4 regions of the Pseudomonas sp. Z4-7 genome follow, and region 2 is predicted to be linked to each of the others. Evidence: predicted binding sites of a transcription regulator. Region 2 holds the regulator's gene; each other region holds the start of a gene.
The links. The regulator sigma-54, encoded in region 2, starts transcription at its own class of promoters, with help from an activator protein. The targets are predictions, from matches to a motif close to ANTGGCATNNANNTTGCTNT.

Region 1: a site for sigma-54 is predicted at 1,271-1,290, ahead of flhA (flagellar biosynthesis protein FlhA). Genes of this name have one in related genera too.
Region 3: a site for sigma-54 is predicted at 1,703-1,722, ahead of flgB (flagellar basal body rod protein FlgB). Genes of this name have one in related genera too.
Region 4: a site for sigma-54 is predicted at 1,972-1,991, ahead of J3P91_RS23240 (pilin). Genes of this name have one in related genera too.

What each region holds. Positions count from the first base shown of each region.
Region 1 is NZ_CP071642.1:4,351,405-4,355,723, reverse strand. It holds gene flhB (flagellar biosynthesis protein FlhB) at 1-932, shown strand, start outside; gene flhA (flagellar biosynthesis protein FlhA) at 1,350-3,479, shown strand; gene flhF (flagellar biosynthesis protein FlhF) at 3,491-4,319, shown strand, end outside.
Region 2 is NZ_CP071642.1:974,519-978,837, reverse strand. It holds gene lptB (LPS export ABC transporter ATP-binding protein) at 1-218, shown strand, start outside; gene J3P91_RS04160 (RNA polymerase factor sigma-54) at 382-1,875, shown strand; gene hpf (ribosome hibernation-promoting factor, HPF/YfiA family) at 1,952-2,260, shown strand; gene ptsN (PTS IIA-like nitrogen regulatory protein PtsN) at 2,273-2,737, shown strand; gene rapZ (RNase adapter RapZ) at 2,740-3,597, shown strand; gene J3P91_RS04140 (HPr family phosphocarrier protein) at 3,613-3,888, shown strand; gene J3P91_RS04135 (ZIP family metal transporter) at 3,959-4,319, opposite strand, start outside.
Region 3 is NZ_CP071642.1:4,639,606-4,643,924, reverse strand. It holds gene J3P91_RS20685 (chemotaxis protein CheV) at 1-526, shown strand, start outside; gene cheR (protein-glutamate O-methyltransferase CheR) at 581-1,408, shown strand; gene flgB (flagellar basal body rod protein FlgB) at 1,764-2,171, shown strand; gene flgC (flagellar basal body rod protein FlgC) at 2,175-2,618, shown strand; gene flgD (flagellar hook assembly protein FlgD) at 2,634-3,356, shown strand; gene flgE (flagellar hook protein FlgE) at 3,385-4,319, shown strand, end outside.
Region 4 is NZ_CP071642.1:5,179,368-5,183,686, forward strand. It holds gene J3P91_RS23225 (DUF748 domain-containing protein) at 1-261, shown strand, start outside; gene J3P91_RS23230 (DUF2845 domain-containing protein) at 264-560, shown strand; gene J3P91_RS23235 (BON domain-containing protein) at 877-1,230, opposite strand; gene J3P91_RS23240 (pilin) at 1,516-1,926, opposite strand; gene pilB (type IV-A pilus assembly ATPase PilB) at 2,151-3,851, shown strand; gene J3P91_RS23250 (type II secretion system F family protein) at 3,854-4,319, shown strand, end outside.

The DNA of each region.
Region 1 (4,319 bases), 2.8 Mb from region 2:
CCCGGGAAGTGTTGCTGAGCCCTGGCGCCATGACGCAGTACTTGCTGCATTCGGGCAAGATCGCGCTTCTGGCGATTCAGCCCGTGCTGATCTTTTTATTGTTGGCGGCATTCATCGGCCCGATTTCGCTGGGCGGATGGCTCTTCGCCGCCGGCAGCCTGGCACCCAAGTTCAGCCGGATGAACCCGGCCGCCGGCATCAAGCGCATGTTTTCCACCACGGCGCTGGTGGAGCTGCTCAAGGCTTTTGGCAAGTTCCTGCTGGTCCTGTCCGTCGCGTTGGTGGTGCTGGAGGGCGACATCGACGATCTGCTGCGCATCGCCCATCAACCGCTGGAACAGGCCATCATTCATAGCGTGCAGCTGGTGGGATGGAGCACGTTGTGGATGTCTTGCGGTTTGATCCTGATCGCCGCCATCGATGTGCCAATCCAGCTCTATCAGAGCAAGCAGAAGCTGATGATGACCAAGCAGGAAGTGCGCGACGAGCACAAGGACGCGGAGGGCAAGCCGGAGGTCAAGCAGCGGATTCGCCAATTGCAGCGCGAGGTCTCCCAGCGGCGCATGATGGCGGCGATTCCCGACGCCGACGTGGTCATTACCAACCCGACCCACTATGCGGTGGCGCTCAAATACGATCCTGAAAAAGGCAATGCGCCGGTGCTGCTGGCCAAGGGCAGTGATTTCCTGGCGTTGAAGATCCGCGAAATCGCCGTTGCCAACGAAGTGATGCTGCTCGAATCGCCGGCGCTGGCGCGCTCGATCTACTACTCCACCGAACTCGATCAGGAAATTCCCGGAGGTCTGTACCTGGCTGTGGCCCAGGTGCTGGCCTACGTCTACCAGATCCGCCAGCACCGCGCCGGCAAGGGCAAGCGTCCCGAACCGCTCAAGGACCTGCCGATCCCGCCGGATTTGCGGCGCGATTCCTAATTCAGCCGATGCTATTCCCTTAGGGCATCGACAAACCCGTGGCGAGGGAGCTTGCTCCCGCTGGGCCGCGAAGCGGCCCCAAAACCCGCCAGATGCGGGGCATCAGACACGCCGCACCCGCCGGTTTGCGACTGCTTCGCAGCCGAGCGGGAGCAAGCTCCCTCGCCACGGGTACCCTTTCTTCTCAAGTGAACCGTATTACCCTGTGGGAGCGAGCCTGCTCGCGAATGCGCCGATCCAGTCGATACAGGCGCCGACTGACAAACCGCTTTCGCGAGCGGGCTCGCTCCCACAGGGTTGAAGTCGCTTCGGCCTTTCTATTCCAAGCTTTTGCAAAAGTTGGAAAGCTTCTTGCAATACCCCGTCTGCGCCCCCTCCGGGCGTCAAAAGTTTGCTTCACAGGAACGGGGAATATTGGTGGATCGCTCTCAGTTATTCAGCACCGCACGCAGCAACGTAGCCGACCTCAGCCGGGGGAATCTGGGTGTGCCGCTGTTGCTGCTGGTCATGCTTGCCATGATGATGCTGCCGATACCGCCGTTCCTGCTCGACGTGTTCTTCACGTTCAACATTGCGCTGTCCATCGTGGTACTGCTGGTTTGCGTATACGCTCTGCGGCCGCTGGATTTCGCGGTGTTTCCAACCATCCTGCTGGTGGCGACGCTGATGCGCCTGGCGCTGAACGTGGCGTCCACTCGCGTGGTCATGCTCCACGGCCAGGACGGCCACGCTGCCGCCGGTAAGGTGATCCAGGCCTTCGGTGAAGTGGTGATCGGCGGTAACTACGTGGTCGGTATCGTGGTTTTCGCCATCCTGATGATCATCAACTTCGTCGTGGTGACCAAGGGTGCCGGGCGGATTTCCGAGGTGAGCGCGCGTTTCACCCTCGATGCGATGCCCGGCAAGCAGATGGCGATCGACGCCGACCTCAACGCCGGCCTGATCGATCAGAACCAGGCCAAGGCTCGTCGTCTTGACGTGGCTCAGGAGGCCGAGTTCTACGGTTCCATGGACGGTGCGAGCAAGTTCGTGCGTGGCGACGCCATCGCCGGCCTGCTGATTCTGTTCATCAACCTCATCGGCGGGATGGCCGTCGGTATCTTCCAGCACGGTATGACGTTCGGTGATGCTGGCAGGGTCTACGCCTTGCTGACCATCGGTGACGGTTTGGTGGCGCAATTGCCATCACTGTTGTTATCCACAGCTGCCGCGATCATGGTGACCCGTGCTTCGGGCTCCGAAGACATGGGCAAGCAGATCAATCGCCAGATGTTCGCTTCGCCCAAGGCCCTGGCCGTGGCGGCCGGCCTGATGGCGGTGATGGGTATCGTGCCGGGCATGCCCCACGTGTCGTTCCTGAGCATGGCTGCCCTGGCTGCTGGTGGCGCCTACCTGTTCTGGAAAAAGCAGAACGGGCAAAAGGTCCAGGCGCTGGAAGAGGTCAAGCGTCAGCAGGAACTGCTGCCATCGCCGGCGCGGGCCATGGAAACCAAGGAGTTGGGTTGGGACGATGTGACGCCGATCGACATGATCGGCCTGGAAGTCGGCTACCGCCTCATCCCACTGGTCGACCGCAACCAGGGTGGTCAATTGCTGGCCCGGATCAAGGGCGTGCGCAAGAAGCTGTCCCAGGACCTGGGCTTCCTGATGCCCACCGTGCATATCCGCGACAACCTCGATCTGGCCCCAAGCGCCTATCGCCTGACGCTCATGGGCGTGATCCTGGCCGAAGCCGAGATCTATCCTGACCGCGAGCTGGCGATCAACCCAGGACAGGTCTACGGTTCGCTCAACGGTATTACCGCCAAGGATCCGGCTTTCGGCCTGGAAGCGGTGTGGATCGAAATCAGCCAGCGGGCCCAGGCGCAATCGCTCGGTTATACCGTGGTAGACGCCAGCACCGTGGTGGCGACCCACTTGAACCAGATTTTGTACAAGCACTCCAGCGAGCTGATCGGCCACGAGGAAGTCCAGCAATTGCTGCAAGTACTGGCCAAAGGCTCGCCAAAACTGGCCGAGGAGCTGGTGCCGGGCGTGGTGTCGCTGTCGCAGTTGCTCAAGGTGTTGCAGGCGCTGTTGGCCGAACAGGTCCCGGTGCGCGACATTCGCAGTATCGCCGAAGCCATCGCCAACAACGCTTCGAAGAGTCAAGATACCGCCGCGTTGGTCGCTGCGGTGCGAGTCGGCGTATCCCGCGCAATCGTCCAAAGCATTGTAGGCACTGAGTCTGAGCTGCCTGTGATCACTCTGGAGCCAAGGTTGGAACAGATATTGCTCAATAGTCTGCAGAAGGCAGGACAAGGCTCGGAAGAGGGTGTTCTGCTGGAGCCAAGCATGGCCGAGAAGCTGCAGCGTTCGTTGATCGAAGCAGCCCAGCGGCAAGAGATGCAAGGCCAACCGGTGATCCTGCTGGTGGCCGGTCCGATTCGCGCGATGCTCTCGCGATTCGGTCGCCTCGCGGTCCCGGGGCTGCATGTGCTGGCGTACCAGGAAATACCGGACAACAAGCAAGTGACCATCGTTGCGACAGTAGGGCCCAACGGCTGAGGTAGTGGTTTATGCAAGTGAAGCGTTTTTTTGCCGCCGATATGCGTCAGGCCATGAAGCTGGTACGTGACGAGCTGGGCGCTGAAGCAGCCATCATCGGTAATCGCCGGATCGCCGGCGGTGTCGAGCTGACGGCTGCCCTGGATTACAAATTGTCGGCGCTGGCCCCACGGGTTCCGAACATGGAGCTTGAGGATGAGCTGCGCAAGACCCAGTCGCGCATCGCCAGCGCCCAGGCCGAACTGAGCCTGCGCAGCAGCGAAGGCGAAGGCAGCGCGGGGACCAATCGTCAATTGTTCGCCGGCCAGCCATTGACGGCCGGCCTGCCGCTGACCGCTGCCGAACCGCTGATCGAGCCAGCCCAGGCCGAGCCGCGTCGTCCGGTACCGGCGCCAGCCGCGCCAGCCGCGGGTGTCGACCCACGTGCCCTGGACTCGATGCGCTTTGAACTCAACAGCCTGCGTGAGCTGATGGAAGTCCAGCTTGGCTCGTTGGCCTGGAACCAGCTGCAAGGCAGCCGTCCGGCCCAGGCCAACCTGTGGCGTCGCCTGCAACGCATCGGCTTGTCCGGCCCGTTGTCCCGCGACCTGCTGGCACTGATCAACGATATCGAAGAGCCTCGCCAGGCCTGGCGCATGCTGTTGGCGCACCTGGCGCGGATGATCGCCACGCCGGAAGTCGAGCCGCTGGAAGAGGGCGGGGTGATTGCCATGGTCGGCCCGGCCGGCATGGGCAAGACCACCACCCTGGCCAAGCTCGCCGCCCGTTATGTACTCAAGTACGGCGCCCAGAGCATCGCCCTGGTGAGCATGGACAGTTTCCGCATCGGCGCCCAGGAGC
Region 2 (4,319 bases):
CGATTTCGGTGGGCGACATCAAGCAGATCATCCATCACCTCAAGGCCAAGGGAATCGGTGTGCTGATCACCGACCACAACGTGCGCGAGACGCTGGATATCTGTGAAACCGCCTACATCGTCAACGATGGCCAGCTGATCGCCGAGGGCGACTCCGCCACCATCCTGGCCAACGAACTGGTCAAGGAAGTATACCTGGGCCATGAGTTCCGCCTTTAAGCCAAAGGTGGCCTGGCGGATGCCCGGGCGCCCTCAATTAATTGAGATAGCCCCCTAGGCAAACACTTCAGTTTCAGGCATATAATTTGCTTAAGTTTGGCGCTTCGGCGCCCTGTAGTGGATGGCGCATGTGCGCCGGCGAATAAGGTGTTAAGCCCCAGCCATGAAACCATCGCTAGTCTTGAGAATGGGCCAGCAGCTGACGATGACACCGCAGCTGCAACAGGCTATCCGCCTACTCCAATTGTCGACCCTGGACCTGCAACAGGAAATCCAGGAGGCGCTGGAGTCCAATCCGATGCTCGAACGCCAGGAAGAAGGCGACGACTTCGACAATACCGACCCACTGGCCGACAACGTCGAGCAGAAAACTACCCCGGAGGTCCCGGAACCGTCCTATCAGGAAGCCGCCCCGACGGTAGATAACCTCGACGATGGCGAATGGAGCGAACGCATTCCCAATGACCTGCCCGTGGACACGGCGTGGGAAGACGTCTACCAGACCAGCGCCAGCAGCCTGCCAGGCGGTGACGACGACGAGTGGGACTTCACCACTCGCACCTCTGCTGGCGAAAGCCTGCAAAGCCATCTGCTGTGGCAACTGAACCTGGCGCCGATGTCGGATACCGACCGTCTGATCGCGGTGACGTTGATCGATTGCATCAACAACCAGGGCTACCTGGACGAGACCCTCGAAGAAATCCTCGAAGCCTTTGACCCGGAGCTCGATATCGAGCTGGACGAGATCGAAGCTGTCCTGCATCGCATCCAGCAATTCGAACCCGCCGGCATTGGCGCTCGCAACCTAGGCGAATGCCTGCTGCTGCAATTGCGACAGCTGCCCGCCAAGACGCCATGGCTGGCCGAAGCCAAGCGCCTGGTCACCGACTACATCGACCTGCTGGGCGGCCGCGACTACAGCCAGTTGATGCGTCGGATGAAGCTCAAGGAAGATGAGCTGCGCCAGGTCATCGAACTGGTGCAAAGCCTGAATCCGCGCCCCGGCTCGCAAATCGAATCCACCGAGCCCGAGTATGTCGTCCCCGATGTGATCGTACGCAAGCACAACGATCGCTGGCTGGTGGAGCTGAACCAGGAATCGGTACCCAAGCTGCGGGTCAATGCCCAATACGCCGGTTTTGTGAAGCGTGCCGACACCAGCGCCGACAATACCTTCATGCGCAATCAGTTGCAGGAGGCGCGCTGGTTCATCAAGAGCCTGCAAAGCCGCAACGAAACCCTGATGAAAGTCGCCACCCAGATCGTCGAGCATCAGCGCGGCTTCCTGGAGTACGGTGACGAAGCGATGAAACCGTTGGTCTTGCATGACATCGCCGAGGCGGTGGGCATGCACGAGTCGACGATTTCGAGGGTGACTACCCAGAAATTCATGCATACCCCAAGGGGCATCTATGAATTGAAATACTTTTTCTCCAGCCACGTCAGTACCTCCGAAGGCGGTGAATGCTCGTCCACGGCCATCCGCGCGATCATTAAAAAACTGGTCGCTGCGGAAAATCAGAAAAAGCCGTTGAGTGACAGCAAGATCGCTGGTTTACTGGAGGCACAAGGCATTCAGGTGGCCCGCCGTACCGTCGCCAAATACCGCGAATCCCTGGGAATCGCGCCTTCGAGCGAACGCAAGCGGTTGATGTAACAGGCCACGCCACAGCGTTCCAGTGGCAGGTATTTCTACCTGCCGCTTTATGCACTGGCAACGAAGGAGAAGCTGTATGCAAGTCAACATCAGTGGACACCAACTGGAAGTGACCGAACCCCTGCGCACCTACATCGGCGAAAAACTCGACCGATTGGAAAGGCATTTCGACAAGATCACCAACGTGCAAGTCACGATGAACGTCGAGAAGCTGCTGCAGAAAATCGAAGCCACGCTGCATATTCCCGGCGGAGAAGTAGTTGCCAACGCAGAGCATTCAGACATGTATGCCGCGATTGACCTGCTGACCGACAAGCTGGATCGCCAACTCAAAAAGCATAAGGAAAAGACCCAGAGCCTCCTTCAGGGCGCAACCGGTCGTTAACCCCCCCAATCCATGATCCGACTAGAATCCATCCTGACCCCCGGCCGTTCCCAGGTGAACGCGCCGGGTGGCAGTAAAAAGAAAGCCCTCGAACAAATCGCCAACCTGATCCACCGCGAAGTGCCGGATCTGGAAATGCAGGACGTTTTCGAGGCGTTGGTTGCCCGTGAAAAACTCGGTTCCACCGGTTTTGGCAACGGCATCGCCATTCCCCATTGCCGCCTCAAGGGTTGTTCCGCGCCGATCAGTGCGCTGCTACACCTTGAAGCCCCCATCGATTTCGACGCCATCGACGGCGCCCCGGTCGACCTGCTGTTCGTATTGCTGGTCCCGGAAGCGGCGACCGATGCGCACCTCGAGCTGCTGCGCCAGATCGCCAGCATGCTAGACCGCAAGGAAGTACGCGAAAAACTGCGCAGCGCCCCGAGCAACGAAGCCTTGTATCAGGTAGTCCTGGACGAGCAGAACGGCCATTAAACATGCGCATGATCATCGTCAGTGGCCGCTCCGGCTCCGGTAAAAGCACGGCCCTCAACGTCCTTGAGGACAGCGGCTACTATTGCATTGACAATTTGCCGGCCGGCCTGCTTCCGGAACTGGCCGAGCGCGCCCTGATCCATACCGAGCTGGCGCAACCGCTGGTCGCCGTGTCCATCGACGCCCGCAACCTGCCGAGCCATTTGTCGCGCTTCCCGGCGTTGCTTGAGGAAGTGCGCAGCCGGCACATCCAGTGCGACGTGTTGTACCTGGACGCAGACGAAGAAACCCTGCTCAAGCGCTTTTCGGAAACCCGTCGACGCCACCCGTTGAGCAACGCCAGCCGCTCCCTGGCTGAAGCGATCCATGACGAGAGCCAACTGCTGGGGCCGATTGCCGACCTGGCGGACCTGAAGGTCAACACTACCCACCTGAATCTGTACCAGTTGCGCGACACCATCAAGTTGCGCCTGCTGAACCAGCCGGAACCCGGTACGGCCTTCCTGGTGGAGTCGTTCGGCTTCAAGCGTGGCATGCCCGTGGATGCCGACCTGGTGTTTGATGTCCGCTGCCTGCCCAATCCTTACTGGAAACCTGAACTGCGCGAGCAGTCCGGGCTCGACCAGCCGGTGATCGACTACCTGGCTGCCCAGCCGGATGTCGAGGAAATGTACCAGGACATCTCCAGCTATCTACTCAAATGGCTGCCGCGTTTTGCCGCCAACAACCGTGCCTATGTCACGATTGCCGTTGGCTGCACTGGCGGTCATCACCGTTCCGTATACCTGACCGAACGCCTGGGTCAGCTCCTGCAACAAACCTTGAAGAATGTCCAGGTTCGCCACCGCGACCTCAGCTAAAGGATTCACATCGCGATGCCTGCTCGGGAAATTGAAATCATCAACAAGCTGGGTTTGCATGCCCGTGCATCGGCGAAATTCGTAGGTGTCGCGGGCAAGTTTCCAGAAACCACGATCAGGGTCGGGCGCACGCCGGAGGCGACAGTCGACGGTAAGAGCATCATGGCGATGATGATGCTGGCTGCGGGTAAAGGCACCAAGATCCACCTGAGTACCGAAGGTGAACAGGCGCAGGAAGCCATGGATGCGCTGGTGGCACTGATCAACAACTATTTCGACGAAGGCGAGTAATCAGGTACTGCTGACTTGCCGGTGGTGAGGGAGCAAGCTCCCTCACCACAAAAGCTCATCCACTTGCACATCACCCCAACGCCGTATCCATCACCATCATCAAGCAGAACCCAATCAAAAGCCCCAGGCTCGCCAGTTTTTCATGCCCATTGCGGCGCGACTCGGGGATGACCTCATGGGTCACCACCAATAGCATCGCTCCGGCGGCCAGCGCCAACCCCAACGGCAACAGCACCTCGGCCAACGTCACCAGCCAGGCACAGAGCAATGCGAACACCGGCTCGACCAGCCCTGACGCTGCGCCAATCAGGAACGCCTTGACCCGCGACATCCCCGCCGCGGCCAGCACCAGCGCAATCACCAGCCCTTCCGGCACATCCTGCAAAGCGATGCCCATCGCCAGGCTATCGGCATCCGCCATGCCGCCGCCC
Region 3 (4,319 bases), 2.5 Mb from region 2:
GGCGGTGACCCGGGTCGACAACCAGCTGGTTGAAATCATCGACGTGGAGAAGATCCTCGCCGAAGTGGCGCCGACCCCGGAGACGATTTCCGTCGGCGTGGTGGATGCCGAGACGCAGCACAAGGCGGTTTCGCTGCGGGTCCTGACCGTCGACGATTCTTCGGTGGCACGCAAGCAGGTCACGCGTTGTCTACAAACGGTCGGCGTCGAAGTGATTGCCCTGAACGACGGACGGCAAGCGCTGGATTACCTGCGCCAGTTGGTCGATGAGGGCAAGAAGCCGGAAGAAGAGTTCCTGATGATGATTTCCGACATCGAGATGCCGGAGATGGATGGCTACACGCTGACATCGGAGATTCGCAGCGACCCGCGCATGCAGAAGCTGCACATCATCTTGCATACTTCGTTGTCCGGGGTTTTCAACCAGGCGATGGTCAAGAAAGTCGGCGCCGATGATTTTCTGGCCAAGTTCCGGCCCGATGACCTGGCGTCGCGTGTGGTCGAGCGAATCAAGGCAGCAGAATAAAGGTCGGGCGCGTTGTGCGCCCGGCAAGTCAACACAGTGAAAAGAGGCGGTATCTTGTCTACGGGTAATTTGGATTTCGAACAGTTCCGGGTCTTCCTGGAAAAAGCCTGTGGCATCTTGCTTGGTGAAAACAAGCAGTACCTGGTGTCGAGCCGTCTCAACAAATTGATGGAACAACAGGGTCTCAAGTCGCTGGGCGAACTGGTGCAGCGCATCCAGACCCAGCCACGCAGCGGTTTGCGCGAGATGGTGGTGGATGCGATGACCACCAACGAAACCCTGTGGTTTCGTGATACCTATCCCTTCGAGGTATTGAAGAACCGGGTGTTGCCGGCGGCCATCAAGGCCAGTCCGGGGCAACGCCTGCGCATCTGGTCGGCGGCCTGCTCGTCGGGACAGGAACCGTATTCGCTGTCGATGTCCATCGATGAGTTCGAGCGCTCCAACCTCGGCCAGCTGAAGATGGGCGTGCAAATTGTCGCCACCGACCTGTCCGGGACCATGCTCAACAACTGCAAGACCGGTGAGTACGACAGCCTGGCGATCGGCCGTGGCCTGTCGCCTGATCGCCTGCAACGCTATTTCGATCCGAAAGGGCCGGGCAAGTGGGTGGTCAAGGCGCCGATCAAGAGCCGCGTGGAGTTCCGCTCGTTCAACTTGCTGGACAGCTATGCCAGCCTGGGCAAGTTCGACATCGTGTTCTGCCGCAACGTGCTGATCTACTTCTCCGCCGAGGTGAAGAAAGACATCCTGCTGCGTATCCACAGCACCCTGAAGCCGGGCGGCTACCTGTTCCTGGGCGCGTCCGAGGCGTTGAACGGCTTGCCGGATCATTACCAGATGGTCCAGTGCAGTCCGGGGATCATCTATCAGGCGAAGTGATTGGCCTGGGTTATAAAAAACGGGAGCCCTACGGGGCTCCCGTTTTTTTTTGCCCTCCAGTTTCTCCAATCCAACACATTCCTGTGGGAGCGAGCTTGCTCGCGATAGCGGCGGCACATCCAAAATCCATGTATCAGACAGATCGCTATCGCGAGCAAGCTCGCTCCCACATTTGTCCCCCATTGTCTGGATGAAAGCGGCAGAAAAGCGGCAGCCAGCGGAAACCGATTGCCGCTTTTCTGGCATTGCCGCTTTGCCGATCCCCGCAAAGCCCCGGTTTACGGGCTTTTGGAAAGTGGCACGGTGATTGCTAAAGCCATCGTACGAACATTCTGGTCACCCAAAGGTTTCCGCCATGAGCATCAGCTTCGATAAAGCGCTCGGTATCCACGAACAGGCCCTGAGCTTCCGCGCCCAGCGTGCCGAAGTCCTGGCCAACAATATTGCCAACGCCGACACCCCGAACTACAAGGCCCGTGACCTGGACTTTTCCAAGGTGCTCGCCGAGCAGAACGAAAAAACCAAGAACGGCCACTTCGCCTTGAACATGACCAACAACCGTCATATCGAAGCCGAGGGCGTTGGCAGTGGCGACGGATCGTTGATGTATCGCACGCCGATGCAGCCGTCGATCGACCAGAACACCGTGGATGCTCAACTGGAACAGTCCAACTACGCGGAAAACTCCGTGAACTTCCAGGCCAGCTTCACCCTGCTCAACAGTAAATTCAAAGGGCTGGTATCAGCCCTGCGTGGAGAGTAATTCATGTCGATCGCGAGCGTATTCAACATCGCCGGCAGTGCCATGAGTGCCCAGACCACTCGCCTGAACACCGTCGCCAGTAACATCGCCAACGCCGAGACCGTCTCGTCGAGCATCGACCAGACCTATCGCGCCCGCCACCCGGTATTCGCCACCATGTTCCAGGGTGGCCAGTCCGGCGGCAGCGACTCGCTGTTCCAGAATCAGGACGCGGCCGGGCAGGGTGTGCAGGTACTCGGCGTGGTTGAAGACCAGAGCAACCTCGACGCCCGTTACGAGCCGAATCATCCGGCCGCCGACGCCAAGGGTTACGTCTACTACCCGAACGTCAACGTCGTTGAAGAAATGGCCGACATGATTTCCGCCAGTCGTTCGTTCCAGACCAACGCCGAAATGATGAACACCGCCAAAGCCATGATGCAGAAGGTCCTGACCCTCGGTCAGTGATAAGGGGCGAGTCACATGAGCGTCACCAACACCACCAGCGGTTTGAGCCTCAACGAGATTCTGGCCAACTCCTCGGTCAAGACCAACACCACGACCGATGGCCTGGGCGCGGCAACCAACGCTGCCTCCGGCAATAAAGAGCTGGGCAAGGATGCGTTCCTGCAACTGCTCGTGACCCAGCTGAAAAACCAGAACCCGCTGGAGCCACAGGATAACGGCGAGTTCGTTGCCCAACTGGCGCAATTCAGCAGCCTGGAAGGCATCACCACGCTCAACGACACCGTCAGCGGCATCGCTGGCAACTACAACTCGTCCCAGGCGTTGCAGGCTTCGTCCCTGGTCGGTCGCTCGGTCATCGCGCCCGGTGACAAGGCCGTGGTCGACACCTCCAAGAGCCTCAACGGCACGGTAGTGGTACCGGCATCGGTGTCCTCCGTCGCCGTCAAGATCGTGGACAAGGACGGCAAGACCGTTCGCACCATCGATCTGGGCAGTCAGAACGCCGGCAACTCCGCCTTCATCTGGGATGGCAAGAACGACGCGGGCACGACGGTCGAGTCGGGCACGTACACCTTCGCGGCCTCGACCACCATCGACGGCAAGGCCACGTCGCTGATCACCAACCTGCCGGCCACGGTCAGCAGCGTGACGATCAGCCAGACGGGCGGTGAGCTGATGCTCAACCTGGCCGGACTGGGCAGCATTGCCCTGTCCAAAGTACAAACTATTGGTATGTAGAGCCGACTAACCGGCAAAAGGAGTCAACATGTCTTTTAACATCGGCCTTAGCGGTCTCTATGCAGCCAACAAACAGCTGGATGTGACCGGCAACAACATCGCCAACGTGGCGACCACCGGTTTCAAATCGTCCCGTGCGGAATTCGAAGACGTCTACTCGGCCACCAAGCTCGGTTCGGGCAGCAAGACCGTCGGCAACGGCGTGCGCCTGGCCAACGTTTCCCAGCAGTTCGGCCAAGGTGACGTGAACAACACCGGCAACGTGCTGGACATGGGCATCCAGGGCCAGGGCTTCTTTGTCCTGAGCAACGACGGCTCCCTGAGCTACACCCGTGCCGGTACGTTCAAGACCGACAAGGAAGGTTTCATCACCAACAGTGATGGCACTGCTCGCCTGCAGGGCTATGGCGTGGATGCCAACGGCAAGATCCAGAACGGCATCCTGACCGACCTGCGCATCGACACTTCGAACCTGCCGCCGACCGCCACCAGCCTGGTATCGTCGACCATCAACCTGAACTCGACAGCGACGCCGATCACAGCCGCGTTCAATCCGGCCGACACCGCTACCTTCACCAAGCAGTTCACCACCCCGGTCTATGACACCCAGGGCAACCAGCACTCAATGGACCAGTACATGGTCAAGACTTCCGGCAACACCTGGAATGTCTACACCTTGATCGACGGTCGTAACCTCAATGGCAGCGCGCCGACCACGACCGGTGCGAACGCGCCGATCCCTTCGACCATGACCTTTGATTCCAGTGGCCGGTTGACGCAGGTCAGCACGCCGCCAGTACCGCCTGCCACTACGCCGACTATCAACAGCGATCTGGTATTGACTGGTTGGGTTCCTGGCACCGTGACCAACGGAACATGGACCGCCAACGGTGCCGCCAGTGCGCCGACCATTACGATTTCCATGGGCAACACCACCCAATTCAACGCCGATACCGCGCGCTC
Region 4 (4,319 bases), 2.0 Mb from region 2:
AAGACTCAACCACCGGCCGAATGGACACAACTGGATAAACAGGCCCGCATCGAAAAACTCCGTGAAGGGGTCATCAGGTTTTGGAGCGGCAGTGACCTGCTGTTGCGCGAACTGGGGCAGGAGCGGGCCAGCAGCATCAAGGATTTCCTGGTGGACAAGGGCAAGCTGGCCGATGACCGCGTGTACTTCATCGACGCCAGCCTCGGTCAGGCCGAAAGCGACGGTAGCGTCATTACCCCTATGCATCTGGATGCCGAATGAAAATGAAGTGTCTGTCTGGAATCGGCCTGGTCCTGCTGCTTGCGACCGGCCATGCATCAGCCGCCGAGACCCTGCGCTGCGGCAGCCAATTGATCAGCGTCGGTGATCGCTCCAGCGAGGTGCGGCAGAAGTGTGGCGAGCCCACGGCGCGCGATGACCTGGGCTACCAACGCAGCGCCAATCGCCGGGAAGAGTACCCGGTGGAGGAATGGACCTACGGGCCCAACAACGGCATGTACCAATACTTGCGCTTCGTGGGGAATCGGCTGGTGGAGATCACCAGCAAGCGTGGGCGGTGATTGTGCCTCTGGGACAGGCATTTCTCATGCATAGCGCCGACGCCTTCGCGAGCAGGCTCGCTCCCACGTTTGACTGCATTTTTGCCTGACGAAACTCGGTCCAGTGTGGGAGCGAGCCTGCTCGCGAAAAGAACAACCCGGTTTCCTGGCCGTACACCAGGTTTTCTCCCCAGAATAGAACAGGCCCCCGGCACGAATGCCGGGGGCCTGTAATGGCCACGTCCCTGTGGCCTTTCGCATGAACTCCAAAGCAACGGCATACGTATATCTCAGCCCGCGTGCCGTGCCTTCTCCCGTTCAGGCGAGAAGCCTAGCCTTACTCGGCTTTCAGACCGTCAGCCGATACGGCTTTGACGCCTTTGATTTTCTTGGTGATTGCCACAGCGGTGTCTTTTTGTGCCTCAGTAACCTTGGTCATAGAAGACAGGGACACAACGCCTTTGTTGGTTTCAACCTTGATGTCGGAGCCTGGAATGCCTTTCTCGGTGACCAGGTCAGCTTTGACCTTGGTGGTGATCCAGGTGTCGGAAACGTCTTCCTTAGCCTCTGTCACTTCGCCAGCAGCCAGCATCATCGGTGCCTGAGTCGCTTGAGTGGTCTCGGCAAATGCGTTAGCCATGGTCAGGGTCAGTGCAGTGGCAGCAGCGGCAGTGATAGCGAACTTCTTCATACGAGTAACTCCTGTTTTTCTCAGAAACTGCCGAAAGTGCATCGCGGCAGGTTGTCAGGAGTAGTGCGAAGGCTGTGCCAGTTTTGAAACAATCAGATTTCCCTTTAAATTCATATAGTTAAGCGAAGCGGCATTTTTCACAATCATGCAATTTGCATGACCGGATGATTTGGTACATGCAAGTTGCGGGTTTTGGCCCGGTTGCTAACTCCATGAATTGCGTAAACATTTCTCACCCAATAAAAAGCCCCGCTATAAAAGCGGGGCCAAGTCATACGGCATGGTCTATGCCCCGTCACAACCTGCTGGCAAGAATTCTTGAGCAGCGGTTGAAGTACAGGTCCAGACCCCTGTAGCCGCCCGACTGAGCGTAATAGTCCTGCCGAGTACAGGAGCAGGTGCGTTAACAAGAGTGCAAACGATCGCGCCTACTCCAGTGTTAGCCACGCCTTCCGCCGTAATAGTGCAGTTGCTGGTAGGGGATGTGCCGCCAATGTTGGCCAGCGTGGGGGCCGTTCCTTGATTCATGACATCTTCGAACGCCACCCTCAAGGTAGAAATTTCCGCCAAGCCCGCTGTCGCCTTTGCCCGCGCCTGGTACCTCGAATACTGCGGCAACGCAAACGTCGCCAGGATGCCGATGATCGCCACCACAATCAGCAGCTCGATCAAGGTGAAACCCTTTTGCCTGTTCATAGTCATCTCCCTTGTATGAGTCGGATCTCATGCGATGACACGAGCATTGCACGGCACATGCCAACCACCGCGGCCCCGCCAGCCGAAGCTTTTCCAGCGACATACGAGCAAGGTCCTACCCCAACAACCGCACTATCTGACGCTTTTTGTCACCTCTGCTCGCTGGTGAGGCACCGATGCTTGACTAGGCTATAAATCATGAACAGTCCGCCACCGGTATTCCCATGAATGACATCGCCCTCAGCGGCCTGGCCAAGCAACTGGTGCTGGCCGAACTGATCACTGAACAAAGCGCGCAGCAGGCCTACCAACAGGCGCAGCGCAATCGCACGCCCCTGGTCAGCTATCTGGTGCAGAACAAACTCGTCCAGAGCCGCCAGGTGGCGGAAATCGCCTCGGAGCATTTTGGTATCGCCCTGCTGGACCTCAACAGCCTCGACAAGGACAACCAGCCCGCTGGCCTGGTCAGCGAGAAACTCGTGCGCCAGCATCACGCCCTGCCCCTGTGGCGGCGTGGCAACAAGCTGTACGTGGGCATTTCCGATCCGACTAATCACCAGGCCATCAACGACATACAGTTCAGCACCGGCCTGACCACCGAAGCCATACTGGTGGAGGACGACAAGCTCAGCGATGCCATCGAGAAGTTCTTCGAGTCCAGCAGCACGGGCCTGGAAGGCATGGCCGACGTCGACCTCGACGGCCTCGACATCGAGTCGATCGATGACCGCAAGCAGGATGCCATCGCCGGCCAGGACGGCGACGATGCGCCGGTGGTGCGCTTCGTCAACAAGATGTTGCTGGACGCGATCAAGGGCGGCTCTTCCGACCTGCACTTCGAACCCTATGAAAAGACCTATCGGGTACGCGTGCGCACCGACGGTATGCTGCGGGAAGTCGCAAAGCCGCCCATCCAACTGGCCAACCGCATTGCCGCGCGCCTCAAGGTGATGGCGAGCCTGGACATTTCCGAACGACGCAAGCCCCAGGACGGACGGCTGAAGATGCGCCTGTCAAAGACCAAGTCCATCGATTTCCGGGTCAACACCCTCCCCACGCTTTGGGGAGAAAAGGTGGTGATCCGGATCCTCGATCCCTCCAGCGCGCAAATGGGCATCGACGCCCTGGGCTACGAACCGGAACAGAAAGACCTGTACATGGTGGCCCTCAAGCAACCCCAGGGGCTGATTCTGGTAACCGGGCCGACCGGCTCGGGCAAGACCGTGTCGCTGTATACCGGCTTGAACATTCTCAACACCGTGGACATCAATATTTCCACCGCCGAGGACCCGGTGGAAATCAACATGGAAGGCATCAACCAGGTCAACGTGAATCCGCGCCAGGGGCTGGATTTCGCCCATGCACTGCGCTCGTTCCTGCGCCAGGACCCGGATGTGATCATGGTCGGCGAGATCCGCGACCTGGAAACCGCCGAGATCGCCATCAAGGCGGCCCAGACCGGACACCTGGTGCTGTCCACGCTGCACACCAACAGCGCCGCCGAAACCCTGATCCGGCTACAGAACATGGGCATCCCAGGTTTCAACATCGCCACGGCAGTGCACCTGATCATCGCCCAGCGCCTGGCGCGCAAGTTGTGCATGCACTGCCGCAGAGCCATCGAGATTCCCGAGGAAACCCTGCTCAAGGAGGGCTTCCCGCGGGAACGCATCGGCTCATTCACGATCTATGAGCCGGTCGGTTGCGAACAGTGCAACAACGGCTACAAGGGTCGCGTGGGGGTCTACGAAGTGGTCAAGAACACGCCGGAGCTGCAGCGGCTGATCATGGCCGAAGGCAACTCCCTGGAAATCGACCTGCAAATGCGCAAGGACGGCTTCAATGACTTGCGCACCTCGGGGCTGGTCAAAGTGATGCAAGGCGTCACCAGTCTCGAAGAAATCAACCGGGTCACCAAGGATTGAGCATGGCGGTCAAGGCAGCAAAAACCGACGTCTACACGTGGGAAGGCAAGGACCGCAAAGGCACAAAAATGTCCGGCGAACTGACCGGCCAGAGCCCGGCATTGGTCAAGGCGCAGCTGCGCAAGCAAGGGATCAACCCGGGCAAGGTACGCAAGAAGTCCACTTCGATATTCAGCAAGGGCAAACGCATCAAGCCGCTGGATATCGCGCTCTTCACCCGTCAGATGGCGACGATGCTCAAGGCCGGCGTTCCTCTGCTGCAGGCATTCGACATCATCGGCGAAGGCTTCGACAACGCCAACATGCGCAAGCTGGTGGACGAAGTGAAGCAGGAAGTCGCCGCCGGCAACAGCTTCGCCGCCTCGCTGCGCAAATGCCCGCAGTATTTCGACGAGTTGTACTGCAACCTGGTCGATGCCGGTGAGCAGGCCGGTGCCCTGGACACGCTGCTGGACCGAGTCGCGACCT